2 regions of the Streptomyces sp. NPDC101165 genome follow, and region 1 is predicted to be linked to the other one. Evidence: riboswitches for the same ligand, from Rfam matches in the RefSeq annotation. Region 1 holds a riboswitch; the other holds the start of a gene.
The links. A riboswitch is a leader RNA that binds a small molecule or an ion and turns the genes downstream of it on or off. The one in region 1 is predicted to bind S-adenosylmethionine.
Positions count from the first base shown of each region.

Region 2: another riboswitch for S-adenosylmethionine. It lies ahead of ACIRVH_RS19665 (aminotransferase class V-fold PLP-dependent enzyme); the one in region 1 lies ahead of thrC (threonine synthase).

Region 1 covers NZ_JBIWPG010000011.1:171,373-179,880, reverse strand. Annotated here, with positions in the region: gene ACIRVH_RS24590 (Uma2 family endonuclease) at 1-623, shown strand, start outside; gene ACIRVH_RS24585 (class I SAM-dependent methyltransferase) at 628-1,320, shown strand; gene groL (chaperonin GroEL) at 1,411-3,033, opposite strand; gene ACIRVH_RS24575 (cold-shock protein) at 3,362-3,568, opposite strand; gene ACIRVH_RS24570 (MoaD/ThiS family protein) at 4,011-4,286, opposite strand; gene thrC (threonine synthase) at 4,364-5,647, opposite strand; SAM riboswitch class I at 5,665-5,806, opposite strand; gene ACIRVH_RS24560 (glucosyl-3-phosphoglycerate synthase) at 5,965-6,909, shown strand; gene ACIRVH_RS24555 (trehalose-6-phosphate synthase) at 6,996-8,414, shown strand; gene otsB (trehalose-phosphatase) at 8,440-8,508, opposite strand, start outside.
Region 2 covers NZ_JBIWPG010000008.1:342,549-351,056, reverse strand. Annotated here, with positions in the region: gene ACIRVH_RS19675 (rhomboid family intramembrane serine protease) at 1-533, shown strand, start outside; gene ACIRVH_RS19670 (Lrp/AsnC family transcriptional regulator) at 530-811, shown strand; gene ACIRVH_RS19665 (aminotransferase class V-fold PLP-dependent enzyme) at 847-2,208, opposite strand; SAM riboswitch class IV at 2,369-2,485, opposite strand; gene trpD (anthranilate phosphoribosyltransferase) at 2,573-3,637, opposite strand; gene ACIRVH_RS19655 (cytochrome bc complex cytochrome b subunit) at 3,757-5,388, opposite strand; gene ACIRVH_RS19650 (Rieske 2Fe-2S domain-containing protein) at 5,385-6,443, opposite strand; gene ACIRVH_RS19645 (c-type cytochrome) at 6,440-7,252, opposite strand; gene ACIRVH_RS19640 (heme-copper oxidase subunit III) at 7,315-7,935, opposite strand; gene ACIRVH_RS19635 (hypothetical protein) at 8,082-8,483, shown strand.

The sequences.
Region 1 (8,508 bases):
AGGAACTCGCCAGCGTGGCCCCGGAGGGTGTGCAGCTCGAATTCGTCGACGGGCGCGTCCGCACCAAGGATCCGCTCAGCGTCGAGGACTTCGAGGAACTCGCACGCCGGGCGCCGGAGACCGTCCGGCTCGAGTACAGCCACGGAAAGCTAGAGGTCAAGGCAATGCCGGACGGCAACCACTGCGAGATCTTCATGTGGCTGCTCCGTCAGTGCATGCAACAGCGCCCCGAGCTGAACCTCGTGCCCGAACGAGGTGTCAAGACCGAGGCATACCGTAAGGGTCGCGCCATCACGGACGGCTTTCTCGCGCCCAGGGGCCACTTCAAGGGACACGGCAACTGGTCCCCGGCCGACGGCGCCCTCATGGCCGTGGAGATCACCTCCCACGACCGCGACACCAACCAGCGCGACCGCGTCGACAAGCCCGTCGGCTACGGAGCAGTCGACATCCCCGTCTGTCACCTCATCGACCGCGACAACAACACGGTCACCGTCTACAGCGAGCCCAAGGACGGCCGCTACCAGCAGTCCCCGTCCCACCCCTGGGGCGCCGCCGTCGAGCTCCCACCGCCGGTGAGCATCACCCTGGAGACCGAGGAGCTCAAGGACTACGCAGACTGACCGTATGCCGAAACCCCCACTGATCTCCGCGAGCGACGAGCTGGAGCGGTCCTCCGTCGTGGCCAACAACTCCATGAACCGGGAACGCGGGCTCACCGGAGTCAACAGCTACGCCCGCGAGTTGGGCTTCGATCCCCTCGCCCGGCTGGCCGGTCGTCCCGCTCCCTCCTGGCTGGACCTGTGCAGTGGTGAGGGCCGGGCCTTGCGTGAGGCGGCCGGTGCCCTGTCGAGCGACGCCGTGCTCACCGCCGTGGACCTCGTGGGGCCGCTCGCGCCCGGGGCGCCGACGCCGCCCGTCCTGGAGGAGATCGTCGCCTCCGTTTCCTCTTGGGCGCCCTCACGGACGTACGACCTCATCACCTGCGTACACGGTCTCCACTACATCGGCGATCAGCTGGGGCTTCTGTGCCGGGCCGCCTCATGGCTCACCCCCGACGGACTGTTCATCACCCACTTCGACCCCGACTCCGTCCGCTGGGCCGACGGCTCACCCGCCGGGCGGGCCGCCCTCTCCGCCCTCCGCGCCGCCGGGTTCCGCTACAGCTCCCGGCACCACCGCCTCACCCTCGATGGCGCCCGTGACATCCGACCGCCGTTCCGCTACGTCGGTGCCGATCCCGCCGCCGGGCCGAACTACACGGGTCAGCCCGCAGTGGGCTCCTATTACTCTCAGGAACCGACTGATCAGGACACCTGAGCCCTGAAAACGCCCGAGGGCGGCACCCCCAGCCAGAAGCTGGAAGCACCGCCCTCGGTCCGTAGGACAGGCGATCAACCGTCAGGTCGATCAGAAGTCCATGTCACCGCCCGGCATGCCGCCCGGAGCGGCCGCGGCGGCCTTCTCCGGCTTGTCGGCGATGACGGCCTCGGTGGTGAGGAACAGCGCGGCGATGGAGGCGGCGTTCTGCAGAGCAGAGCGGGTCACCTTCGCCGGGTCGATGATGCCCTCGGCGACCAGGTCGACGTACTCGCCGGTCGCGGCGTTCAGGCCGTGGCCCGGGGTCAGGTTGCGCACCTTCTCCACCACGACACCGCCCTCGAGGCCGGCGTTGACGGCGATCTGCTTCAGCGGGGCCTCCAGGGCCAGCTTCACAGCGGCGGCACCGGTGGCCTCGTCGCCCTCGAGCTCCAGCTTCTCGAAGACACCGGAGGTCTGCAGCAGGGCCACGCCACCACCGGCGACGATGCCCTCCTCGACGGCCGCCTTCGCGTTGCGGACGGCGTCCTCGATGCGGTGCTTGCGCTCCTTGAGCTCCACCTCGGTGGCGGCACCGGCCTTGATGACCGCGACACCGCCGGCGAGCTTCGCCAGGCGCTCCTGCAGCTTCTCGCGGTCGTAGTCGGAGTCGCTGTTCTCGATCTCGGCGCGGATCTGGTTGACCCGGCCGCCGACCTGCTCCGAGGAGCCGGCACCGTCGACGATGGTGGTCTCGTCCTTGGTGATGACGACCTTGCGGGCGCGGCCCAGGAGGTCCAGGGTCGCGTTCTCCAGCTTGAGGCCGACCTCCTCGGAGATGACCTCGCCGCCCGTGAGGATGGCGATGTCGCCGAGCATGGCCTTGCGGCGGTCACCGAAGCCCGGGGCCTTGACGGCGACGGACTTGAAGGTGCCACGGATCTTGTTGACCACCAGGGTCGACAGGGCCTCGCCCTCGACGTCCTCGGCGATGATCAGCAGCGGCTTGCCCGACTGCATGACCTTCTCCAGGAGCGGGAGCAGGTCCTTGACGGAGCCGATCTTGGAGTTCGCGATGAGGATGTACGGGTCCTCGAGCGACGCCTCCATGCGCTCCATGTCGGTCGCGAAGTAGGCGGAGATGTAGCCCTTGTCGAAGCGCATGCCCTCGGTGAGCTCGAGCTCCAGACCGAAGGTGTTGCTCTCCTCGACGGTGATGACGCCTTCCTTGCCGACCTTGTCCATGGCCTCGGCGATCAGCTCGCCGATCTGGGTGTCGGCGGCGGAGATGGACGCGGTGGAGGCGATCTGCTCCTTGGTCTCGACGTCCTTCGCCTGCTCCAGCAGGGCGGCGGAGACGGCCTCGACGGCCTTCTCGATACCGCGCTTCAGGGCCATCGGGTTGGCACCGGCGGCGACGTTGCGCAGGCCTTCCTTGACCAGGGCCTGGGCCAGGACGGTCGCGGTCGTCGTGCCGTCACCGGCTACGTCGTCCGTCTTCTTCGCGACTTCCTTGACCAGCTCGGCGCCGATCTTCTCGTACGGGTCCTCGAGCTCGATCTCCTTGGCGATGGAGACACCATCGTTGGTGATCGTGGGGGCGCCCCACTTCTTCTCGAGGACGACGTTGCGGCCCTTGGGGCCGAGCGTCACCTTGACGGCGTCCGCGAGCTGGTTCATGCCGCGCTCGAGGCCGCGCCGCGCCTCCTCGTCGAACGCGATGATCTTGGCCATGTGAAGTGGTCCCTCCAGGACTGGGGGTGATTCCTTCGGACCGCGCCCGCGCCCGCGACGGACGGCTCGCCGACCTGTGGTTCCTTGCCCCACCTGGCCTGCGGGCCTCACCGACCCGGTCCTTCTTTGTCACTCTCACCTTCAGAGTGCTAACGCCAATGATTAGCACTCGGCACCCCCGAGTGCAAGCGCCTCGGGGGTGCCGGAGGGTGCACTCAGCCGCACGCGAACAGGGGAGCGCCGGGCATGACGAAGGGCCCGCACCCCGGGAGGTGCGGGCCCTTCGAAGATGAAACAGAAGAACGTCGCTGTTCAGTCGACGCGTGCTTCAGCTGGTCGCCAGCCGGACCATGTCCGCCTGCGGGCCCTTCTGGCCCTGCGAGATCTCGAAGTCGACCCGCTGTCCCTCTTCCAGGGTGCGGTAACCGTCCATCTGGATCGCGCTGTAGTGGACGAAAACATCCGCACCACCGTCGACCGCGATGAAGCCGTACCCCTTCTCCGCGTTGAACCACTTGACGGTGCCCTGAGCCATGCCTAACTCCCCTATTACTGGCCCTTGCACAGATCCACACTTCGCGGACCCGGGTCAGACCTCACCCCCCATTGGTCGGGGGCGTGCGCCGGAACGCGTCGACCGCGGCTGAATGTATCTGTCCAACTGCCCTCTGCAACAGGTCAATCGGACGAGAATTCTGGACGCGCCCGATCCGGAATCTGCCGAGAATTCGTCCGAATTCAGGGCAAGTCGGGCTCCATGAAAGGCGCAAAAAGGCGCATATAGCCCGGGCACTTTGGCCACTTCTCACCGGGCGTAACGCATGATTCCGGGGCTTGCGACCCGCAGCCCCAGCACGCGTTCCCCAACTGTACCGCGCTCAATCACGCAGAATGGCCCCCTCCGCTTCTCTCACGGAGGAGGCCATTCGATGAACAATCGGTAACCACGGTTACCGAAGGTAATGCTCCACTTTTGATCAGCCGCCGGCGACGGCCGGAATGATGGAGACACCGGCGCCGTCCGGGGTCGCCGTCTCCAGCCCCTGCTCGAAGCGGACGTCGTCGTCGTTGACGTACACGTTGACGAAGCGGCGCAGCTTGCCCTGGTCGTCGAGAACGCGGGCCGCGATGCCCGTGTGATTCTTCTCCAGGTCCTGGATGACCTCGGCGAGGGTCCCGCCCTCGGCGGCGACCTCGGCCCGGCCACCGGTGTAGGTGCGCAGGATGGTGGGGATGCGGACGGTGACGCTCACGTTGAAACCTCCGGTCGGGGTGGAACTGCGTGACCAGCCCCCACCGGCCCGCAGACGGAAACGAAAGGACGAGGCCCTCAGACGAGCCCCGCGTCGCGGAACGACTCGAGGGTGGGACGGATCGTCGCGGTGAGCCCCGTACCCGCCACCGCGTCCAGCGTCTTGAGGCCGTCACCGGTGTTGAGGACGACCGTCGTCAGGGTCGGGTCGAGCACACCGTCCTCGATCAGCTTCTTCGTCACGCCGACCGTCACACCGCCGGCGGTCTCCGCGAAGATGCCCTCGGTCCGGGCCAGCAGCTTGATCGCGTCCACGACCTGCTCGTCCGTCACGTCCTCCACCGCGCCACCGGTACGGCGGGCGATGTCGAGGACGTACGGGCCGTCGGCCGGGTTGCCGATCGCCAGCGACTTGGCGATGGTGTTCGGCTTCTGCGGGCGGACCACGTCGTGACCGGCCTTGAAGGCGGTGGACACCGGCGAGCAGCCCTCGGCCTGCGCACCGAAGATCTTGTACGGCTTGTCCTCGACGAGCCCGAGCTTGATCAGCTCCTGCAGACCCTTGTCGATCTTCGTCAGCTGGGAGCCGGAGGCGATCGGGACCACGATCTGGTCCGGGAGCCGCCAGCCGAGCTGCTCGCAGATCTCGTACGCCAGGGTCTTCGAGCCCTCCGCGTAGTACGGCCGCAGGTTGACGTTGACGAAGCCCCAGCCCTCGCCGGCCGGGTCACCGATCAGCTCGGAGCAGAACCGGTTCACGTCGTCGTAGTTGCCCTCGATGCCGACCAGCTCGCCGCCGTAGACCGCGGCCATGACGACCTTGCCCTGCTCCAGGTCGTGCGGGATGAACACGCAGGAGCGGAAGCCGGCGCGGGCGGCGGCGGCGCCGACGGCACCGGCGAGGTTGCCGGTCGAGGAGCAGGAGAGCGTGGTGAAGCCGAAGGCACGCGCGGCCTCCAGGGCCTGGGCCACCACCCGGTCCTTGAAGGAGTGCGTCGGGTTGCCGGAGTCGTCCTTCACGTACAGCCCGCCGGTGACGCCCAGCTCGCGGGCCAGGTTGTCGGCCTTGACGAGCTTGGTCCAGCCCGGGTTGATGTTGGGCTTGTCGGCCACGTCGGCGGGGACGGGCAGCAGCGGCGCGTAACGCCAGATGTTCGCGGGGCCGGACTCGATGCGCTTACGCAGTTCTTCGGTGTCGTAGGCGGAGAAGTCGTAGGCGATCTCCAGCGGACCGAAACACTCCTCGCAGGCGAACACCGGCCCGAGGGGCACCCGGTGACCGCACTCGCGACAGCTCAGCGCCGCGGCGGGGCCGAGGTCTACGGTGGGATTGCTGGTGCTTGCAACTGTCTGCACAGCCATGGAGGCGAGGCCCTTTCTCCTCATCTTCCTCACGACGCATCTCGCCGTGAGACGGATTTGGCACCTTCCCTAGCCGGGAGCCTCGCTGGAGAACGAGAACCGACTGGAGGGTTGCCGGGGCTTCATCGGGCCGTTTCCCTCTGCCCCTCTGGATGAGCTGTATGTGGTTGTCAACGCTCGTTGACCCTGACATGCGATGGTCACCGGCGTTGTTCAAGACTGTAACCGAAGGCCAGGACAGTTGAGATAGTCGTCCGAACCGCGAGATGGATCACACGGTCACGCCCTGTGATCACGACAGTGAGGAGCCGCAGACCGTGCTGGAAGAAGTCGAGCGCTGGCTGGCCGCCCGCTCCTGGTCCGTGACCGATCGTCCGCTCCACCGGATACTCGCCGCCAAACAGCGCACCGGTCAGTCCGTCTCCGTCGTCCTGCCCGCGCTGAACGAGGAGAAGACGGTCGGCGACATCGTCGCGATCATCCGTCACGACCTCATGCAGCAGGTCCCGCTCGTCGACGAGATCGTCGTCGTCGACTCCGGGTCCACCGACCGCACCTCCGAGGTGGCCGCGTCGGCGGGCGCGCGGGTCGTCCACCGCGACGAGATCCTCCCGCGCATCCCGGCCGTCCCCGGCAAGGGCGAGGTGCTGTGGCGCTCGCTGCTGGTGACCAGCGGGGACGTCATCTGCTTCATCGACGCCGACCTGAAGGAGTTCTCCTCCGACTTCGTCTCCGGCATCGTCGGCCCGCTGCTCACCGAGCCGGGCGTCGACCTGGTCAAGGCGATGTACGACCGCCCGCTCGGCGGCGCAGCAGGGCAGGGCGGCCGGGTCACCGAACTCATGGCCCGCCCGCTGCTGAACATGCACTGGCCGCAGCTGGCCGGTTTCGTGCAGCCGCTCGGCGGCGAGTACGCGGCCCGCCGCTCGCTGCTGGAACAGCTCCCCTTCCCCGTCGGCTACGGCGTCGAGCTGGGCATGCTGGTCGACGCCCTGCACCTGGTGGGCCTGGACGCCCTCGCCCAGGTCGACGTCGGCGTGCGCAAGCACCGCCACCAGGACGGCCAGGCGCTGGGCCGGATGGCCGCGGCGATCTACCGCACCGCACAGCTCAGGCTCGCCCGCGGACACCTCGTCCGGCCGTCCCTCACCCAGTTCGAGCGGGGCGAGGACGGGTTCGAGCCACGCACCTACTCGGTGGACACCGAGGAACGGCCACCGATGGCGGAGATCGCGGAGTACGCGGCGCGCCGGGTGGCGTGAGGGGCGCACGAGAACGGCTGTATACAGCCCCCTTCCGGGGCAGACCGTACGTTTGAGCGTTTCCGGGCCGGGCTAGGTTGAGGACCATGGCTTCCGCGCACACTGCTGATGTGCTGGTCGCGTCCAACCGCGGCCCGGTTTCGTACGAGGTGCACGAGGACGGTTCGCTGCTCGCCAAGCGGGGCGGCGGCGGGCTGGTCTCGGGGCTGTCGGCCATCGGGCCGAACCACAATGCGGTGTGGGTGTGCGCCGCGCTGGGCGGCGGCGACCGCGAGGCGGTACGGCGCGCGGACGGCGGGCTGCTGCCGGCCGAGGAGACCGGCGGGCAGCGGGTGCGGATGCTCGACATCGACGCGACCGTGTTCACCGACGCGTACAACGGCATCGCCAACTCGGTGCTCTGGTTCGTCCACCACATGCTGTACCAGACCCCGCTGGAGCCGGTCTTCGACGCGGAGTTCCGGCGGCAGTGGGCGTCGTACGAGGCGTACAACCGCGCCTTCGCCGAGGCGCTGGCCGAGGAGGCGGCGGACGGCGCCGCGGTGCTCGTCCAGGACTACCACCTGGCCCTCACCCCCCGGATGCTCCGCCGGCTCCGCCCCGACCTGCGCATCGGCCACTTCTCGCACACTCCCTGGGCCCCGCCGGACTACTTCCGTCTGCTGCCCGACGACATCGCGGCCGAGCTGCTGACCGGCATCCTGGGCGCGGACCGGGCCGCGTTCCTGACCCGGCGCTGGGCGGACGCGTTCACCGACTGCTGTCACGCGGTGCTGGGCCCCGGCATCCCGTCCGGGACCCGGATCGGTGTGCACGGGCTCGGCGCGGACGCGGACTTCCTGCGCGAGCGGGCGCACCGGACGGACGTGGACGAGCGGATGGCCGCGCTGCGGGAGGAGATCGGCGAGGGGCGCCGGACGATCGTCCGGGTGGACCGCACCGAGCTGTCCAAGAACATCGTGCGCGGCCTGCTGGCGTACCGGCAGCTGCTGGAGGACCACCCCGAGTGGCGCGAACGGGTGGTCCACCTCGCCTTCGCCTACCCGTCCCGGCAGGACCTCGGCATCTACCGGGAGTACACGGCCGAGGTGCAGCGGGTCGCGGAGACGATCAACTCCGTGTACGGGACCGAGGACTGGACGCCGGTCGTGCTGCACGTCAAGGACGACTTCGCCCGCTCCCTGGCCGCGTACCGGCTCGCGGACGTGGCGCTGGTCAACCCGATCCGGGACGGCATGAACCTGGTCGCCAAGGAGGTGCCGGTCGTCTCCGACGAGGGGTGCGCACTGGTGCTGTCGCGGGAGGCGGGGGCGTACGAGGAGCTGGGCGAGGACGCGATCGTGGTGAACCCGTACGACATCGGGGGCACGGCGAGCGCGTTGCACGAGGCGCTCGCGCTGCCGGCGGGTGAGCGGGCGGAGCGGTCCAAGAGGCTGGCTGCCGCGGCTACTGCGTTGCCGCCGGCTCAGTGGTTCCTGGATCAGCTCGGTGCACTTGAGCGGTGATTTCCGGGCACCCGGAACGGGCTGATCACGCCATGTGTGCCGCCAGTGCCCGCAGCAGTGCTACGACTCCCTCCGGGCCGTCCACCACCACGTC
Region 2 (8,508 bases), on a different contig from region 1:
TGCACGGCAGCTGGGTGCATCTGCTCGGCAACATGCTCTTCCTCTTCGTCTTCGGGATGATGACCGAGGAACGAATGGGCCGGGTGGAGTTCACCCTCTTCTACGTCTGCTGCGGTTACCTGGCCCTGCTGGGCTACGCGGCCGCCAACGCCACCTCCGAGCAGTCGCTGGTGGGCGCGTCCGGGGCGATCTCGGCGGTTCTCGGCGCGTTCCTCTATCTGTTTCCCCGCGCCCGTGTCACCAGTCTGCTCCCCTTCCTGTTCTTCCTGCCGATGCGCTTCCCGGCCTGGGTGGTGCTGCCCTTCTGGGCGGCGCTGCAGTGGCTGGCGGCGGGGCGCGCCGGCGAGGGGCCGGGGGTGGCCTACCTCGCGCACCTCGTCGGCTTCGGGGTGGGGTTCGGCTACGCGTGGGTGCGGTACCGCAAGAAGGAGGGCCCGAAGGGCGGCCTGGGAAGGGCGGTGGTGGGAGACGGGCGGGCGACTAGAGTGAAGTGCGCACCGGCTCCGGCACCCGAGGGAGAGAACCCGTCGTGATCACCGCGATCGTCCTGATCAAGACCAGCGTGGACCGGATCCCCGAGATCGCGGAGCAGGTCGCTTCGCTGGATTCGGTGAGCGAGGTCTTCTCCGTCACCGGTACGTACGACCTGATCGCCATGGTGCGGGTGCGGCAGCACGAGGATCTGGCCGACGTGATTCCGGGGCGGATCAGCAAGATCCCCGGGGTCGAGGCCACGGACACGCACGTCGCCTTCCGTACGTACTCGCAGCACGACCTGGAGGCGGCCTTCTCGATCGGGTTGGACAACTGATCGGCTGAAGACCGCCCCACCGGGCGTTCAGAAGCTCACACCGCCGGGACGCAGCGGCCTTCCTCCGTGCGGTACGTCCACTTCGCGCCCTCGGTCACCAGTTCCTTCACCGCCGTGACGAAGCGCTCCACGTGCTCGTCGGGGGTGCCCGCACCGAAGCTCACGCGGATCGCGTTCAGGGACTTCTCGCCCGGTGCGGCCTCGGGGGCCCCGCACTCGCCCTGGGTCTGGGGGTCGGAGCCGAGGAGGGTGCGGACCAGCGGGTGGGCGCAGAACAGGCCGTCACGGACGCCGATGCCGTACTCGGCGGAGAGGGCGGCGGCGAAGTGGGAGCTGTTCCAGCCGTCCACGACGAAGCTGATCACGCCGACGCGCGGGGCGTCGTCGCCGAAGAGGGAGAGGACCCGGACCGCGGGGACCTCGGCCAGGCCGGCCCGCACCTTCGCGATCAGGTGCTGCTCGCGGGCGACCAGCGTGTCGAAACCGGCCTCCGTCAGCGCCCTGCAGGCGGAGGCGATGGAGTAGGCGCCGATGACGTTCGGGGAGCCGGCCTCGTGGCGGGCGGCGGTCTCGTGCCACTCCACGGCCACTCCCCCGTCCTCGCGCCGGGTCACCTTGCGGCTGGCGCCGCCGCCCGCGAGGTACGGCTCGGCCTCGACCAGCCAGTCGGCGCGCCCGGCCAGGACGCCGGAGCCGAAGGGGGCGTACAGCTTGTGGCCGGAGAAGGCGACCCAGTCGACGTCGAGGTCCTGGACCGACACGGGGTGGTGCGGGGCCAGCTGGGCGGCGTCCAGGACGATCCGGGCGCCGTGCGCATGGGCCGCGGCGGCCAGCTCGCGCACCGGCCACAGCTCGCCGGTGACGTTGGAGGCGCCGGTGACGCAGACCAGGGCCGGGCCGTAGGGGTCACGGTCGGCGAGGGCCCGCTCCAGGGTCTCGACGGCCTGCCGCGGGGTGCGCGGGGCGTCGAGGTAGGTGACGCGGGCGTCCTGCCAGGGCAGCAGGGAGGCGTGGTGCTCGGTCTCGAAGACGAAGACCTGACAGTCGGCGGGCAGGGCGGCGGCGAGGAGGTTCAGGGAGTCCGTGGTCGAGCGGGTGAAGACCACCTGGTCGGCCGCACGGCAGTCGAGGAACTCGGCGACCGTCCTGCGGGCGTTCTCGAACAGGTCGGTGGAGAGCTGGGAGAGGTAGCCGGCACCGCGGTGGACGCTGCCGTAGTACGGCGCGTAGGCCGCCACGTCGTCCCAGACGCGCTGGAGGGCGGGGGCGCTGGCCGCGTAGTCGAGCGCCGCGTAGGTGACTTCGCCGCCGGTCACGAGCGGGACGGTGACGTCACGGCCCAGAACGGACAGAGGGGCACAAACGGACTGGTCGGCAGCAGCGGTGAAGACGGACATGGCGAGCTCCTGTGAGAGGCAAGGCGAATCACCACGTGAGCGCGTACGGCTCGAACGTGGGGAAGGTGAAAGGGGTACGCGGAGGCGGGGCTCTACGCCCTATCGCATTCGCTTGCTCACAGAAGGCTCCCTCGACGACCAGGACCCCTGGTGTGCGAGGGGTCCGCGCTTGCCGTGGACCTCGTTGCCCACGGCCTGGTCTTCACCCGGGGCACCCCGCCACGGACGGAGGGTTGCCGGACAGTCGGCCGGGGCCTCATGACTGTCACTCATGACCTGGTCAGGAACGTAGCCGAGCTGATCGCCGCCGCGCAACTTCTGTCCGGATCCCGGGACACCCGCTGCGACGGCGATCAGCCACCCGCTACTTGTTGCTGGCCGCCACCCACCGCTCCAGCGTCCGCTTCGCCTCGCCCGAGTCGATCGACACGGCCGCCTTGGCCATGCCGGCGCGGAGCTGCTCGGCCAGGGGTGCCTCGGTCGGGTCGAGCGCCACCAGGGCGGCCGCCGAGTTCAGCAGGACCGCGTCCCGGACCGCGCCCTGCTCGCCGTCCAGCACGCGGCGGGCGACCTCCGCGTTGTAGGAGGCGTCGGCGCCACGCAGGGCCTCCACGGGGACGAGGTCGATGCCGACGTCCCGCGGGTCGAAGCTCTCCTCCGTGACCTTGCCGTCCCGGACCACCCACACCCGGGAGGTGGACGTGGTCGTCAGCTCGTCCAGGCCGTCGTCACCCCGGAAGACCAGGGCGGAGTTGCCGCGCTCGGCGAGGACCCCGGCCACGATCGGCGCCATCCGGGGGTCGGCGACACCGACCGCCTGGGCGCGCACCTTGGCCGGGTTGGTGAGCGGGCCGAGCACGTTGAAGGTGGTACGGATCCCCAACTGGCCGCGCGCCGCGGCGACATGACGCAGCGCCGGGTGGAACTTCACCGCGAAGCAGATGGTGATGCCGGCCTCGTCGGCGACCTCGGCGACCCGCTTCGGGGTCAGGTTCAGGTTGATCCCGAGCTTCTCCAGGACGTCGGAGGACCCGGAGGCGGAGGACGCGGCGCGGTTGCCGTGCTTGACGACCTTCGCTCCGGTGCCGGCGACGACGATCGACGACATCGTGGAGATGTTCACCGTCTTGGCGCCGTCACCGCCCGTGCCGACGATGTCGACGGCGGGCCCGGGTACCTCGATCACGTTGGCGTGCTCGTACATGGTCCGCACGAGTCCGGTGATCTCCTCCACCGTCTCGCCCTTGGACCGCAGGGCCACCAGGAACCCGGCGATCTGCGCGTCGGTCGCCTCGCCGCGCATGATCAGGTCCATCGCCCAGGCCGTGTCGTCGGCGGACAGGTCCCGGCCGTCCAGCAGCCCGTTCAGCAGGGCGGGCCAGGAACGGCCCGCCGCGGTGTCGCCTCCAGCGGGGGTCACAGCGTTCATAGCCGCTCCTGGGTGTCTAGAAGAACAGTGTGCTCCCACCCTATCCAGCCCGGGACACGGTGAAGGGCCCCGTCCGGAACACGGACGGGGCCCTTCGGCGTGGCGTGGCGACGCGGGGATCAGTGGTGGCCGTGGCCGCTCGTGATCTCCTTGTACTCGTCGACAGTCGGCTTCGGGATCTGGTTGTCCTCGCCGTAGTAGGCGTTGCTGAGCTTGGCGCGCAGCTTCTCGGACCCCTTCACCTTGCGCTCGACACCGTTCTCGTCGACCGTCGGGCCGATCTCGGCCGGCTCGTACTGGTGGTGAGCCGTGAGGGTGTGCAGCTGCTCCTGGCTGAGCGGCTCGTGCACCTCGATGAACTCACCGTGCGGCAGGCGCTTGATGATGCCGGTCTCGCGACCGTGCAGCACCTTGTCGCGGTCGCGGCGCTGCAGGCCGAGGCAGATCCGCTTGGTGACGATGAACGCGATGACCGGTCCGGCGAAGAAGAAGATCCGGACGAACCAGGTCACGTCGTTGATCGACAGGTTGAAGTGGGTGGCGATGAGGTCGTTGCCACCACCGACCAGGCCGACCATGTACACGGTGACCCAGGCGACACCGAACGCGGTACGGGTCGGGGCGTTGCGCGGGCGGTCCAGGATGTGGTGCTCGCTCTTGTCGCCGGTGACCCAGGACTCGATGAACGGGTACAACGCGATCGCCGCCAGCACGAGACCGAAGAGCACCAGCGGGATGAACACGCCCAGGACGAGCGTGTGACCCCAGAAGTTGATCTCCCAGCCCGGCATGTAGCGGACCAGACCCTCGGCGAAGCCCATGTACCAGTCGGGCTGGGCGCCGGTGGACACCTGGTCGGGGCGGTAGGGACCCATGGCCCAGATCGGGTTGATCTGGGTCACCGCGGCGATGGCGGCGATCACACCGAAGACCAGGAAGAAGAAGCCTCCGGCCTTGGCCATGTACACCGGCAGCAGCGGCATGCCGACGACGTTGTTGTTCGTCTTTCCGGGACCCGCGAACTGCGTGTGCTTGTGGTAGAAGACCAGGATCAGGTGGCCCACCACCAGGCCGAGCATGATGCCCGGCAGCAGCAGGATGTGGATCGAGTAGAACCGGGCGACGAAGTCGTGACCGGGGAACTCGCCGCCGAAGAGGAAGAACGAGATGTAGGTGCCGACGATCGGCATCGACAGGATCGCGCCCTCGGTGAAGCGGACACCGGTGCCGGAGAGCAGGTCGTCCGGGAGCGAGTAACCGGTGAAACCGGTGAACATGCCCAGGACGAACAGCAGGAAGCCGAACAGCCAGTTGATCTCACGCGGCTTGCGGAACGCGCCCGTGAAGAACACGCGCATCATGTGCACGAACATGCCGGCGAGGAAGATCAGCGCGGCCCAGTGGTGGATCTGCCGGATGAGCAGACCACCACGCACGTCGAACGAGATGTGCAGGGTCGAGCTGAACGCCTCGGACATGAGCTGTCCCTGGAGCGGGACGTAGCTGCCGTGGTACACCACCTCGTTCATCGACGGATGGAAGAACAGCGTCAGGTACACACCGGTCAGGATGATGATGAGGAAGCTGTACAGGCAGACTTCGCCCAACATGAACGACCAGTGGTCGGGGAAGATCTTGCGCATGTTGGACTTGGCCAGGGAGTAGATCCCGAGCCGTCCGTCGGCCCAGTCGGCGACGCGCTCGCCGGCGGGCGCCTTGCCGCGTCGCTCGTTGTTCTCGTTGGTGCTCATCCGCGCTCCCAGAATGCAGGACCGACGGGCTCTTCGAAGTCGCCGAGCGCCTCGAGGTAGCCCTCGTCGTTCACGCCGATGCGGAGCTGCGGCAGGGCGTGACCGGCGGGGCCGAAGATCACTCGGGCACCGTCGGAGAGGTCGAAGGTGGACTGGTGGCACGGGCACAGCACGTGGTGCGTCTGCTGCTCGTACAGGGAGATCGGGCAACCGACGTGGGTGCAGATCTTCGAGAACGCGACGATGCCCTCGTGCGACCACTCGAGCTCGCGCTTGTCCTTGATGTTGTCCGGCTGCAGCCGGATGATCATCAGGGCCGCCTTGGCGATCTCGTTCTGGAAGTCCTCCTGTGCCTCCTCCAGGCCCTCGGGCTTGGCGAAGGTCAGCGAACCGACGGCGACGTCCTCGGGACGCAGCGGCTGGTTCGTGTTCATGTTGACGAGCAGCTTGCCCTTGGCCCACAGCGTGTGGCGCAGCGAGGTGCCGGGCAGCGGGCCGAGGTCGCGCAGCAGCATGACGCCGGAGAGCGGCACCATGGCCATCGCGCCGAACATCGTGTTGCGGATCAGCTTGCGGCGGCCGAGCGCCGACTCCTTGGCACCCTGCTTGAAGTCCGCGTGGACCTGAGCACGCACCTCGGGAGAGGCGGCGATCGCGTGCCGTTCGTCGGCGACCTCGACATCGGACATCAGGGTGCGGGCCCAGTGGACCGCACCCGCGCCGATGCAGAACAGCGCCGTACCGAGGGTCAGGCCGAGCGCGAAGTTCAGCGCGCTGATGTGCCCCAGCGGGAAGACGAAGATCGCCTTGTCCTGCGGGACCGCCACGTACGAGGCGATGAAGCCGACGGTGGCCAGCATCGACACCGTGAACAGCAGGGCGACGAAGCGCTCGGACCGCTTGGCGGCCCGCTCGTCGATGTCCTGGATCCGGTGCTCGTGGGGCGGCAGCCCCGGGTCCGCGAACGGGTTCTGCTCGTCCGCGACGCTCACGGCGCCGTGCGCGTACTCCTGCTCAGCGGGCAGGTTCTCTTCTGGAATGTCTTGGCTACTCATGACTTCTTGGCCTTTGCGGTCCGAGCGGCGACCCAGACGGCTACCGCGATCAGCGCACCGAGACCGAAGACCCATGCGAACAGGCCCTCGGTGACCGGGCCGAGACCGCCCAGCTCCATGCCGCCCGGCTGCTCCGTCTCGCTGCTGTTGATCGCGTTCAGGTACGCGATGACGTCCTTCTTGTTCTTCTCCGACATCGTGGTGTCGGGGAAGGACGGCATGTTCTGCGGGCCCGTCTGCATGGCCTCGTAGATGTGCTTCGGGTCGACGCCCGTCAGGTCCGGCGCGAACTTGCCCTTGGTGAGGGCACCGCCCTTGCCGGTGAAGTTGTGGCACTGCGCGCAGTTGGTACGGAACAGCTCGCCGCCCTTGGCGATGTCCGCACCCTCCGGGCCGTACTGGTCCTTCGTCGGCACCTCGGGACCGGCGCCCAGCGAGGCGACGTACGCCGCGAGCTGGTCGATCTCGGCCTGGCTGTAGATGTTCTTCTTCTTTACGACCTGCGGGCCCTGCGAGGTGGCGGCCGGCATACGGCCGGTCGCGACCTGGAAGTCGACCGCCGCAGCGCCCACGCCGACCAGGCTCGGGCCGTCGGAGGAGCCCTGGCCACCGGTGCCGTGGCAGCTGGCGCAGCCGACCTCGTAGAGCTTCTTGCCCTCCTTGATGGTCAGGGACTGGGAGGTTTCATCGGCCTGCGCCTTGCTCGCGGGCGCGAACGCGGCGTACAGCCCCCCAGTGGCCGCCAGCGCGAAGAGTAGGACGACGACCGCCGCCAGCGGATGGCGTCGTCGTGCGGAGAGCTTTTTCACGGATTACCCCGGTGTCAGGATCTTCTGCGTCGATGCTTCAGGATGTGCGGGAGCGGTCCCGGCTACTTGATCAGGTAGATCGTGGCGAAAAGGCCGATCCAGACCACATCGACGAAGTGCCAGTAGTAGGACACGACGATGGCGGCGGTCGCCTGCTCGTGAGTGAACCTCTTGGCCATGTAGGTGCGGCCCAGGACAAACAGGAAGGCGATGAGACCGCCCGTCACGTGCATGCCGTGGAAGCCGGTGGTCAGGTAGAACACCGAGCCGTACGGGCCGGAGGACAGGGAGATCCCGTCCTTCTTCACCAGCTCGGTGTACTCGTAGATCTGACCGCCGATGAAGATCGCACCCATGATGAAGGTGAGGATGAACCAGCCACGGAGCTTCTTCACGTCCCCGCGCTCGGCGGCGAACACGCCGAGCTGGCAGGTGAGCGAGGAGAGCACCAGGATCGTGGTGTTCGTCGCGGAGAAGGGCACGTTGAGCGCGTGTGCCTGCTCCGTCCAGTACGCCGGTCCGGTCACCGACCGGAGGGTGAAGTACATCGCGAAGAGGGCCGCGAAGAACATCAGCTCGGAACTCAGCCAGATGATGGTTCCGACGCTGGTGAGGTTCGGTCGATTGACCGACGGGTGCGCGTGCCCGGTTTCTACTGTCGTTGCTGTCGCCACGACCGACATTATGTCGGTCGCTTATCCCGCCCTCACTCCGGGGGGTGCCGTTCGGAGTGTTGCTGCCCGCCGAACCGGTGTTGACGTGGTGTTCATGGGAGTAACATCCGCCCCGAACGGCCCTGTCCGTACGACGCTGACGTCTCGGAGGAAGCATGCAGCCGACCGCTACGGTGCTGGTGTACAGCGACGACTCCAACACCCGGGAACAGGTGCGGTTGGCCGCCGGCCGCAGGCCGGCTCCCGATGTGCCCCAGATCGAGTTCCTGGAGTGTGCGACCCCTGAGGCGGTGCTGCGGGAGCTGACCAAGGGCGGCATCGACGTGTGCGTGCTCGACGGTGAGGCCGTGCCCATGGGGGGCATGGGGGTGTGCCGGCAGATCAAGGACGAGGTGTTCAACTGCCCGCCTGTGCTGCTGTTGATGGGGCGGCCTCAGGATGCCTGGCTCGCTACGTGGAGCCGGGCCGATGCGGCGGTCACCTTGCCGGTGGATCCGGTGGAGTTCGCGGCCGCCCTGGCCGGTCTGCTCCGCCAGAAGCGGTTGCTGAGCGCCTAGCAGGGCGCGGGGCCGCGGATCGACG